Regions from separate parts of the Streptomyces sp. URMC 129 genome, predicted to be linked through region 2. Evidence: riboswitches for the same ligand, from Rfam matches in the RefSeq annotation. Region 2 holds a riboswitch; the other holds the start of a gene.
What was found. A riboswitch is a leader RNA that binds a small molecule or an ion and turns the genes downstream of it on or off. The one in region 2 is predicted to bind S-adenosylmethionine.
Positions count from the first base shown of each region.

Region 1: linked by a shared signal. The riboswitch ahead of ACSNOC_RS12940 (aminotransferase class V-fold PLP-dependent enzyme) and the one ahead of thrC (threonine synthase) in region 2 are both predicted to bind S-adenosylmethionine.

Region 1 is NZ_JBPQTQ010000051.1:153-4,475, forward strand. Features, by position in the region: partial or broken gene ACSNOC_RS12935 (SpoIIE family protein phosphatase) at 1-520, shown strand, start outside; gene ACSNOC_RS12940 (aminotransferase class V-fold PLP-dependent enzyme) at 530-1,831, opposite strand; SAM riboswitch class IV at 1,993-2,110, opposite strand; gene ACSNOC_RS12945 (MFS transporter) at 2,361-3,626, shown strand; gene ACSNOC_RS12950 (helix-turn-helix domain-containing protein) at 3,601-4,323, opposite strand, start outside.
Region 2 is NZ_JBPQTQ010000099.1:16,795-21,117, reverse strand. Features, by position in the region: gene ACSNOC_RS19875 (alpha,alpha-trehalose-phosphate synthase (UDP-forming)) at 1-816, opposite strand, end outside; gene ACSNOC_RS19870 (glucosyl-3-phosphoglycerate synthase) at 974-1,939, opposite strand; SAM riboswitch class I at 2,168-2,306, shown strand; gene thrC (threonine synthase) at 2,322-3,620, shown strand; gene ACSNOC_RS19860 (ubiquitin-like small modifier protein 1) at 3,617-3,892, shown strand; gene ACSNOC_RS19855 (cold-shock protein) at 4,317-4,323, shown strand, end outside.

The sequences.
Region 1 (4,323 bases), on a different contig from region 2:
CGCCCCCCGCGACGACCTGGAAGCCCTGGCGGACGCCATCACCTCCACCCTCCTGCCCGAGCGCTCCCCCACCGGCGACGACGCCGCCCTCCTGATCACCCGCACCCAGCAGCTCGCCCCGCGCGACATCGCCACCTGGCCCCTGCCCGAGGACCCCACCGCCGCCCACGAGGCACGCGACCTCATCCGCGACCAGCTCCGCACCTGGGGCATCAGCGACGACACCGAGATGACCACCGAACTCCTCGCCAGCGAACTCGTCGGCAACGTCATCCGGCACGCCAAGGGCCCCATCCGCCTGCGCCTGCTCCGCAGCCGCGCCCTGGTGCTGGAGGTCTCGGACGGCTCCCTGACCACCCCCCACATCCGGCACACCACCCCGGCCGACGAAGGCGGACGCGGACTCCAGCTCGTCGCCGCCATGGCCGACCGCTGGGGCACTCGCTACACCGCCACCGGCAAGTCGATCTGGACCGAACAGCCCATCCCGGACGGGGACGGACCCGGACGACCGCGCTGACCGCCGTCGTCACTCCGTCAGCTCCCGCACCGCGCGCAGCAGGCGGTCGATGTGGGCGGTGGGCGTGCCGGCGCCGAAGCTGACACGGACGGGCTGGAGGGGACCGTCGCAGCCGGCCACCGGGCCGGTGTCGTCCAGCAGGGCGCGGACCAGGGGCTGGGCGCAGAACAGGCCCGAGCGGACGCCGATTCCGTGGCGTTCGGACAGCGCGCGGGCGAACGCGTCGCCGTCCCAGCCGTCGACCGTGAAGGAGACGACGGGCACCCGGGCGGCGTCCGGGCCGAACAGCGACAGGGGACGCACGGCGGGCACGGCGGCGAGCCCGGCCCGCAGCCGGGTCAGCAGCCGCTCCTCGTGCCGCAGGAGCCGGTCGAAGCCCGCCTTGGTGAGGGTCCGGCAGGCCGAGGCGATCGCGTACGCGCCGATGACGTTGGGGGATCCCGCCTCGTGCCGTGCCTCGTCGTGGTGCCATTCCACGTCCACACCGCCGTCCGCCCGGCGGGCCACGATCCGGCTGGCGCCGCCGCCCGCGAGGTAGGGCTCGGCCCGGCGCAGCCAGTCCGCGCGGCCCGCGAGCACGCCGGAGCCGAACGGCGCGTACAGCTTGTGCCCGGAGAACGCGACCCAGTCCACGTCCAGCGCGGCCAGGTCGACGGGCCGGTGCGGGGCGAGCTGGGCGGCGTCGAGGACGACGCGCGCGCCGTGCCGGCGGGCGGCGGCGGCGAGTTCGCGGACCGGCCACAGCTCCCCGGTGACGTTGGAGGCGCCGGTGACGCACAGCAGCTTCGGTCCGGACGGCGCGGCGCGCAGCGCCCGCTCGGCCGTGCGCACCGCCTCCTCCGGGGAGCGCGGCACCGGCAGATAGGTCACGTCGTGGCGGCGGCGCCACGGCAGGAGCGCCGCGTGGTGTTCCGACTCGAACACCAGGACCCGGGTCCCGGCGGGGGCGGCGGCGGCCAGCAGATTGAGCGAGTCGGTGGTGGAACGGGTGAAGACGACCTGGTCGCCGGGGCGGCAGCCGAGGAACCGGGCCACCGTCTCCCGGCTCTCCTCGAACAGCCGGGTGGAGAGCCGGGACAGGTGCCCGGCTCCGCGGTGGACGCTGCCGTAGTACGGCGCGTAGGCGGCGACATCGTCCCAGACCTGGCGCAGCACCGGCGCGCTGGCGGCGTAGTCCAGCGCCGCGTACTCGGTCTCGCCGCCGTCCGCCAGCGGCACCCGGACGCCGGCGCCGAGAACGGCCAGCGGGTCGGACGCCGGGTCGGGCGCCTGGGAGGGGACGGAGGGGACGGCGGGCGTGGTGGTGGTCATCGTGAAGTCTCCCGGAGGCAGGGGGAACACGGCCCGGTGCCGGGGCCGGACCCGAGCGCATCGCGGGCGCGCCGCCAACCACCGGAAGACCGGCGGGAGATGACGGAAAAGGGGTCCGGGACGTGCCCTAGGACATTCGCTGCTTCATGGCGTACTCCCTGATGCCGCGCTTGCCGTGGACCCTGCTGTCCACGGCCCGGTCATCACCCGGGGCACCCCGCCACGGAAGGAGGGTTGCCGGACAGCGGGCCGGGGCCGTTGTCGCTGTCACTCGTGACCTTGGTGCCCATCCTGCCACCGTCCGCCCGCCGTTGGGCCGCCTGTCTCACTTCGCGGACGCCAGGGTGTGAGCCGCGGTCACAGGATGAACGCCTGTCTGGTTGCCTCGCGCCGGTCCCCCCACCATGGCCGGGCCGGGCGGCCCTCGTCCCCGCCGGAGCCGCATGACGCCCCGCCGCCCGGCCCCGGACGCGCCGGCCGTGGTGCCCCCGGGCGCGGCTCCGCACCGTTGTGAAGGGTGGTGATCCGCTTGAGCACTGTTTCCCCCGCCGAGTCCGCCGAGCACGAATCCGCCGAATCCGCCGGGTCCGCCGACCGCGCCGAGGGCTTCGACCGGTTCCGCTACGCGGGCGTGTTCGCGCTGCTGTTCCTGTTCGGGACCGAGACGTTCCTCGTCTCCCCGCTGCTGCCGACCATCTCCGACGACATCGGCGTCAGCGAGGCCGCGGCGGCCTCCAGCGTCACCGCGTACGTGCTCGCGTACGCCGTGACCGCGCCGTTCCTCGGGCTGGTCAGCGACCGGTTCGGGCGCCGCCGGGCCCTCCTCGCCGGGACCGTGCTCTTCACGGTGTCGAACGCCGCCGCCGCCGTCTCGACCGGCCTGGCGCTGCTGGTGATCTCCCGCGCGCTCGCCGGGCTGGCCGCCGCCGCGGCCGGGCCGGCGATCTGGGCGCACATCTCCGAGACCACCTCGGACCGTGTCCGGGGCCGCGCGCTGGGCCTGGGCATGGCCCTGTTCTCCTGCGGCCAGGTCGTGGGCGTGCCGCTCGGCGGGCTGCTGGCCGGCCTGGCGGGGTGGCGTTCCGCGTTCTGGGCGCTGGCCCTGGGCACCGCCGCGGCCGTGCCGCTGCTGCTGCGCCAGGTCCGGCCCACGACGGCCCAGGGCGTCCGGGTCGGCGCCGTCCGGGGCCTGCTGGCCGCGTGGGGCGTGCCGACGCTGCGGGAGGGCCTGCTCGTCAACACGGCGTTCCACGCCGCCAACCTGGGCGCCTACACGTTCCTGGGCGCGCTGCTGGTGGACCGCTTCGACCTCTCGGTCGAGGCGCTGGGCCTGGTCGGCGTGCTCGTCGGCGCCGGGAGCGTGGCCGGGTCGCTGCTGGGCGGGCGCCTGGGCGACCGGGCCCGCGCGGCGGGACGCACGGACCTGCCGCTGCTCGGGCTGTGGGGCCTGCTGCTGGCCGTGGGGATCGCGCTGGCGGCCAAGGGGCCCGGGCTGGTGCTCGCGCTGGCCGGGATCACGGTGTGGTTTGTGGCCAGCGGCGGCTTCGTGACCGACCAGCAGACGCTGGCCGGGACCGTCGCGCCCGAGCTGCGCGCCACGTCCAGCGCGTGGCTGACGTCCACCATGTACGCGGGCACCGGTCTCGGCGCCTGGGCGGTCGGCGCGTTCGCGGACGTGTCGGCCGGGACCCTCGCCGTCGGCGCGGGTCTGGCGCTGGTGGCGGCCCTCGGCGGCGTGCTGCTCAGCCGGGTCGCCCGCGCGGCGGCGGTCAGCCGGCCCGCAGGTCAGGCGTAGCGGGAACGGCACGCAGCCCCCGGCCGGCGAGGGCCGCCATCCGCGCGCGGTCCTCCGCCGTGCCGGGGGTGAACAGCAGGATCAGCGCGGACGGGTCGTCCACCGGGTGGAACGAGGACAGCGAGAGCTGGATCCGCTGCCCGGGCCGGGGCTCGACCGTCACCGTGCGGGCGGTCAGCTCGGCCACCGAGTGGCAGCCCCACCAGTGCCGCAGCTCCGGCACGTCCTCGTCCAGGTGGCGGTAGACCTCGCTGGTCCTGGCGTCGGCCAGGGCCGGACCGGCCTGGGCGCGGAAGTGCTGGAAGACGTTCATGGCGAGCGGCTCCCAGTCGTGGAGGAGGGCCCGCAGCCGCCGGTCGGCCGCCATCAGCCACATCAGATTGCGGCGCTCGGCGGCGATCTCCTCCGGCGCGCCCCACAGGGCGCTCCAGGCGGCGTTCCAGCCCAGCAGGTCGAAGTACCGGTCGAGGAGGACGGCCGGGCTCACCGGCCACGAGTCGAGCACCGGCTGGACGGCGGCGGCGAGCCGGCCGCGGCCGTCCTCGCCGCCGGACCCGGCGGGCTCGTGGTACCCGGCCAGCCGCATCGCGTGGCGGGTGCCCGCCGCGTCCAGCCGCAGCGCCCGGGCGACCGCCTCCAGCACCTGCCGGGAGGCGGTCACCCGGCCCTGCTCCAGCCACGTGTACCAGGCCAGGCC
Region 2 (4,323 bases):
GACCTGCTCGCGCAGCGCCGCCAGCCGCTCGTCCACGTCCGGGCGGAACGCCCGCTCCCGCAGGAAGGCGGCGTCCGCGCCCAGGCCGTGCACGCCCAGCCGCGTCGTGCGGCCCTCGTGGGTGACGGACAGCCCGTCGACCTCGGCGCCCAGCACGGCCGCGCAGCAGTCCGCGAACGCCCGCGCCCACCGCTCGGTGAGGAACGCGGCGCGGTCGGCGCCCAGGATGCCCAGCAGCACCTGGCGGGCGATCGCGTCCGGCAGCACCCGGTACAGCTCGGGCGGCGCCCACGGGGTGTGCGAGAAGTGCCCCACCCGCAGGTCGGGACGGCGCGCGCGGAGCAGCCCGGGGACCAGCGACAGGTGGTAGTCCTGCACGAGCACGGCCGAGCCCGGCGCGGCCTCCTCGGCCAGGGCGTCGGCGAAGGCCGCGTTGTACTCCTCGTACGCGGCCCACTGCTCCTCGAAGCCGGTGTCGAAGACGGGCTCCAGCGGCGTCTGGTACAGCAGGTGGTGGACGAACCACAGCACGGAGTTGGCGATGCCGTTGTACGCCGCGTGGAACGTGGCGGCCGGGATGTCCAGCATCCGCACCGCCTGGCCGCCCGTGTCGGCCGGATCCAGCCGGGCCCCGGCCCGGCGCGCGGCCTCGCGGTCGCCGTCCCCGAGCGCCGCGCACACCCAGGTGCCCGCGTCCCGGTCCAGCGCGCTCAGCCCGGAGACCAGGCCCCCGCCGCCGCGCTTGGCGGTGAGCGAGCCGTCCCCGGCCACCGCGTAGCTCACCGGACCGCGATTGGAGGCCACCAGCACGCTCATCGTCGGTCTCTCCGTCCACCAGGGGGGTGTCTCGGGCGGAGGCTAGCCAGTCCCACCTGTCAGGAAACGTGTGTTCTGTCACAGACGCCCCCGGTTTCACCCCTGTGGGGGCGGAACCGGGGGCGCGTGGCCGGTCGCCGGGGGAGTCCCGGGTGTCCTACGCGGCCTGGCGGGCGGCGTACTCGGGGATGGTGGCCATCGGGGGCCGCTCCTCCGCGTTGATCGGGTGCGTCAGCGGGGCGAAACCGCCGTCGTCCGTGCGTTCGAACTGGGTGAGCCCGAGCCGGATGGGCATCACCGAGCCCGGCAGCCGGCTCTGCGCGGTGCGCATGATCGCGGCGGCCATCCGGCCCAGGGCCTGGCCGTCCTGGTGCCGGTGCTTGCGCACGCCCACGTCGACCTGGGCGAGGGCGTCCAGGCCCGCCAGGTTGAGCGTGTCGATGAGCAGCCCGAGCTCCACGCCGTACCCGACGGGGAACGGGAGCCGCTCCAGCAGCGAGCGGCGGGCCGCGTACTCACCGCCGAGCGGCTGGACCACGCCCGCGAGCTGCGGCCAGTGCAGGTTGAGCAGGGGGCGGGCGACCAGCTCGGTGACTCTGCCGCCCTGCCGGGCCTGGGAGGGCTGATCACCCAGGGGCCGGTCGTACATCGCCTTCACGAGCTGCACGCTCGGCTCCGTGAGCAGCGGGCCGAGGATGCCGGAGACGAATCTGGAGTCGAAATCCTTCAGGTCGGCGTCGACGAAACAGACGATCTCGCCGCTCGTGGCCAGCAGCGAGCGCCACAGCACCTCGCCCTTGCCCGGGACGGTCGGCATCCGCGGCAGGATCTCGTCGCGGTGCACGACCTTGGCGCCCGCCGCGGCGGCCACCTCGGAGGTGCGGTCGGTGGAGCCGGAGTCCACCACCATCAGTTCGTCGATCAGTGGCACGTCCTCCATCAGGTCACGCCGGAGCGCTTCCACGATGGCACCGACGGTCGCCTCCTCGTTCAGCGCGGGGAGGACCACGCTGATGCTGCCTGCCGCGCCTGCTGCCCGCTTCGCGTTCAACAGCTGCGGCATAGAGCGGTCAGCGGCGTCCCAGGACCGGCGGCTCAGCCACTCCTCTGCCTCTTCCAGCACGAATGTCGCTCCTGTTCGCGTTCGGCCATATTTACTCCGTATGGCCGTATCTGCCCCTTCCTGGCGGAGTCCGAACCCGACGGGACCAGGTTTCTTTCTGTGATGTCGCGGTCCCTTTCCTTGTCTCGCGGATCGGACGGCCCGGGCCATTGTGCGGGCCGTCCGTTACAGTCTCGAACAGCGCAGGTGTCCTCCGCATATCGGGAAGCCGCGCATACAACCACATACCGCTCATCCAGAGGGGCAGAGGGAACGGCCCGTTGAAGCCCCGGCAACCCTTCCGCCGGTCTCGTGACGATTCGAGGCTCCCGGTGGGGAAGGTGCCAAATCCGTCCTGCGGCGAGAGCCGCCGCGGGGAAGATGAGGAGAAGGGCCTCCGCACATGTCTGTGCTCACAGCGACCGGCGCCGATCGCGCCGCCACCCCCGCCATCGACCTCGGCCCCGCCGTGGCGTTGTCCTGCCGGGAATGCGGCGAGAGGTTCGGACTCGCCCCGATCTTCGCCTGTGCGTCCTGTTTCGGGCCGCTGGAGATCGCGTACGACCTTCCCAGCGGCGACCCCGAGGCGCTGCGGCGCCGGATCGAGGCCGGTCCGGCCAGCATCTGGCGTTACGCTCCGCTGCTGCCCGTGCCCGCCGACGTGGCGGACAAGCCCAACCTGAACCCGGGCTGGACCAAGCTCGTCAAGGCCGACCGGCTCGCCGCCGAGCTGGGCGTCACCGGCGGCCTGTACGTGAAGGACGACTCCGGCAACCCCACGCACTCGTTCAAGGACCGCGTGGTGGCCAACGCCGTGGAGGCCGCCCGCGCCTTCGGCTTCACCACGCTCTCCTGCTCCTCCACGGGCAACCTGGCCGGCGCGGTCGGCGCGGCGGCGGCCCGCGCGGGGCTGCGCTCGTGCGTCTTCATCCCGCACGACCTGGAGCAGGGCAAGGTCGTCATGGCGGCCGTGTACGGCGGCGACGTGGTCGGCATCCAGGGCACGTACGACGACGTGAACCGCTTCTGCAGCGAGCTGATCGGGGACCCGGCCGGCGAGGGCTGGGGCTTCGTGAACGTCAACCTCCGCCCCTACTACGCGGAGGGCTCCAAGACCCTGGCCTACGAGATCTGCGAGCAGCTCGGCTGGCGGCTGCCGGACCAGCTGGTGGTGCCGATCGCCTCCGGCTCCCAGCTCACCAAGATCGACAAGGGGCTGAAGGAGCTGATCGCCACCGGCCTGGTGGAGGAGAAGCCGTACAAGATCTTCGGCGCCCAGGCGGCCGGCTGCTCGCCGGTCTCGCAGGCGTACAAGGCCGGCCACGACGTGGTGCGGCCGGTGCGGCCGGACACGATCGCCAAGTCGCTGGCGATCGGGAACCCGGCGGACGGCCCGTACGTGCTGGACATCGCCCGGCGGACGGGCGGCGCGGTCGAGGACGTCACGGACGAGCAGATCGTGGACGCCATCCACCTGCTGGCGCGCACCGAGGGTGTCTTCGCGGAGACCGCGGGCGGGGTGACGGTCGGGGTGACCAGGAAGCTCATCGAGTCCGGTGCCCTCGACCCCTCGCTGACGACGGTCGTCCTCAACACCGGCGACGGCCTGAAGACTCTGGACGCGGTGGACTCCACCGCTCGTCCCTCCGCCATCATCCGTCCGAATCTTGACGCGTTCCGAGAGGCTGGCCTCGCATCATGAGCGTTACCGTCCGCATTCCGACCATCCTGCGCACGTACACCGACGGTAAGGCGGAGGTCGCCGCCGAGGGCGCGACGCTCGGCGACGTGCTCGCCGACCTCGACCGCGCCCACCCGGGCATCGCCGCCCGGGTCCTCGACGAGGACGGCAAGCTGCGGCGATTCGTCAACGTTTATGTGAACGACGACGACGTCCGCTTCACGGAAGGTCTGAAGACGCCCACCCCGGACGGCGCAGGCGTCTCGATCATCCCGGCCGTCGCGGGCGGCTGACGGCCCGTCCTTCACCGCGGCTCCACGACCGCCCCCGCGACCCCGGTCGCGCGGGGCGGTCGGCCACGACGTGGCGCTAGAGTGGCCCTGGTCTCATCCCGTACGTGTGCCACCCGCATATGAATTCTCGTCACTTCGCACTAAGAATGCGATGAAAATCGGTGCACCAATTGTCGGGTTAGCACTTTTGGGTAGGCAAAAAACATTCAACTTTCAGCTAATTTGCGGTCTTTGCCCGTTCTGGGTGGCCAAGAATTCTCTCCCGAATGGCCTGTTGCACTGGGCGTCCGTCCAGATACATTCAGCGGCGGTCGACGCGTTCCGGCGCACACCCCCCAACCGCCAGGGGGTGGGGTCTGAGAGGTCTGACCCGGGCCCGCGAAGTGCGGTCCCGTGAAAGGGCCAGCAAAATGGGGAGTTAGGAATGGCTC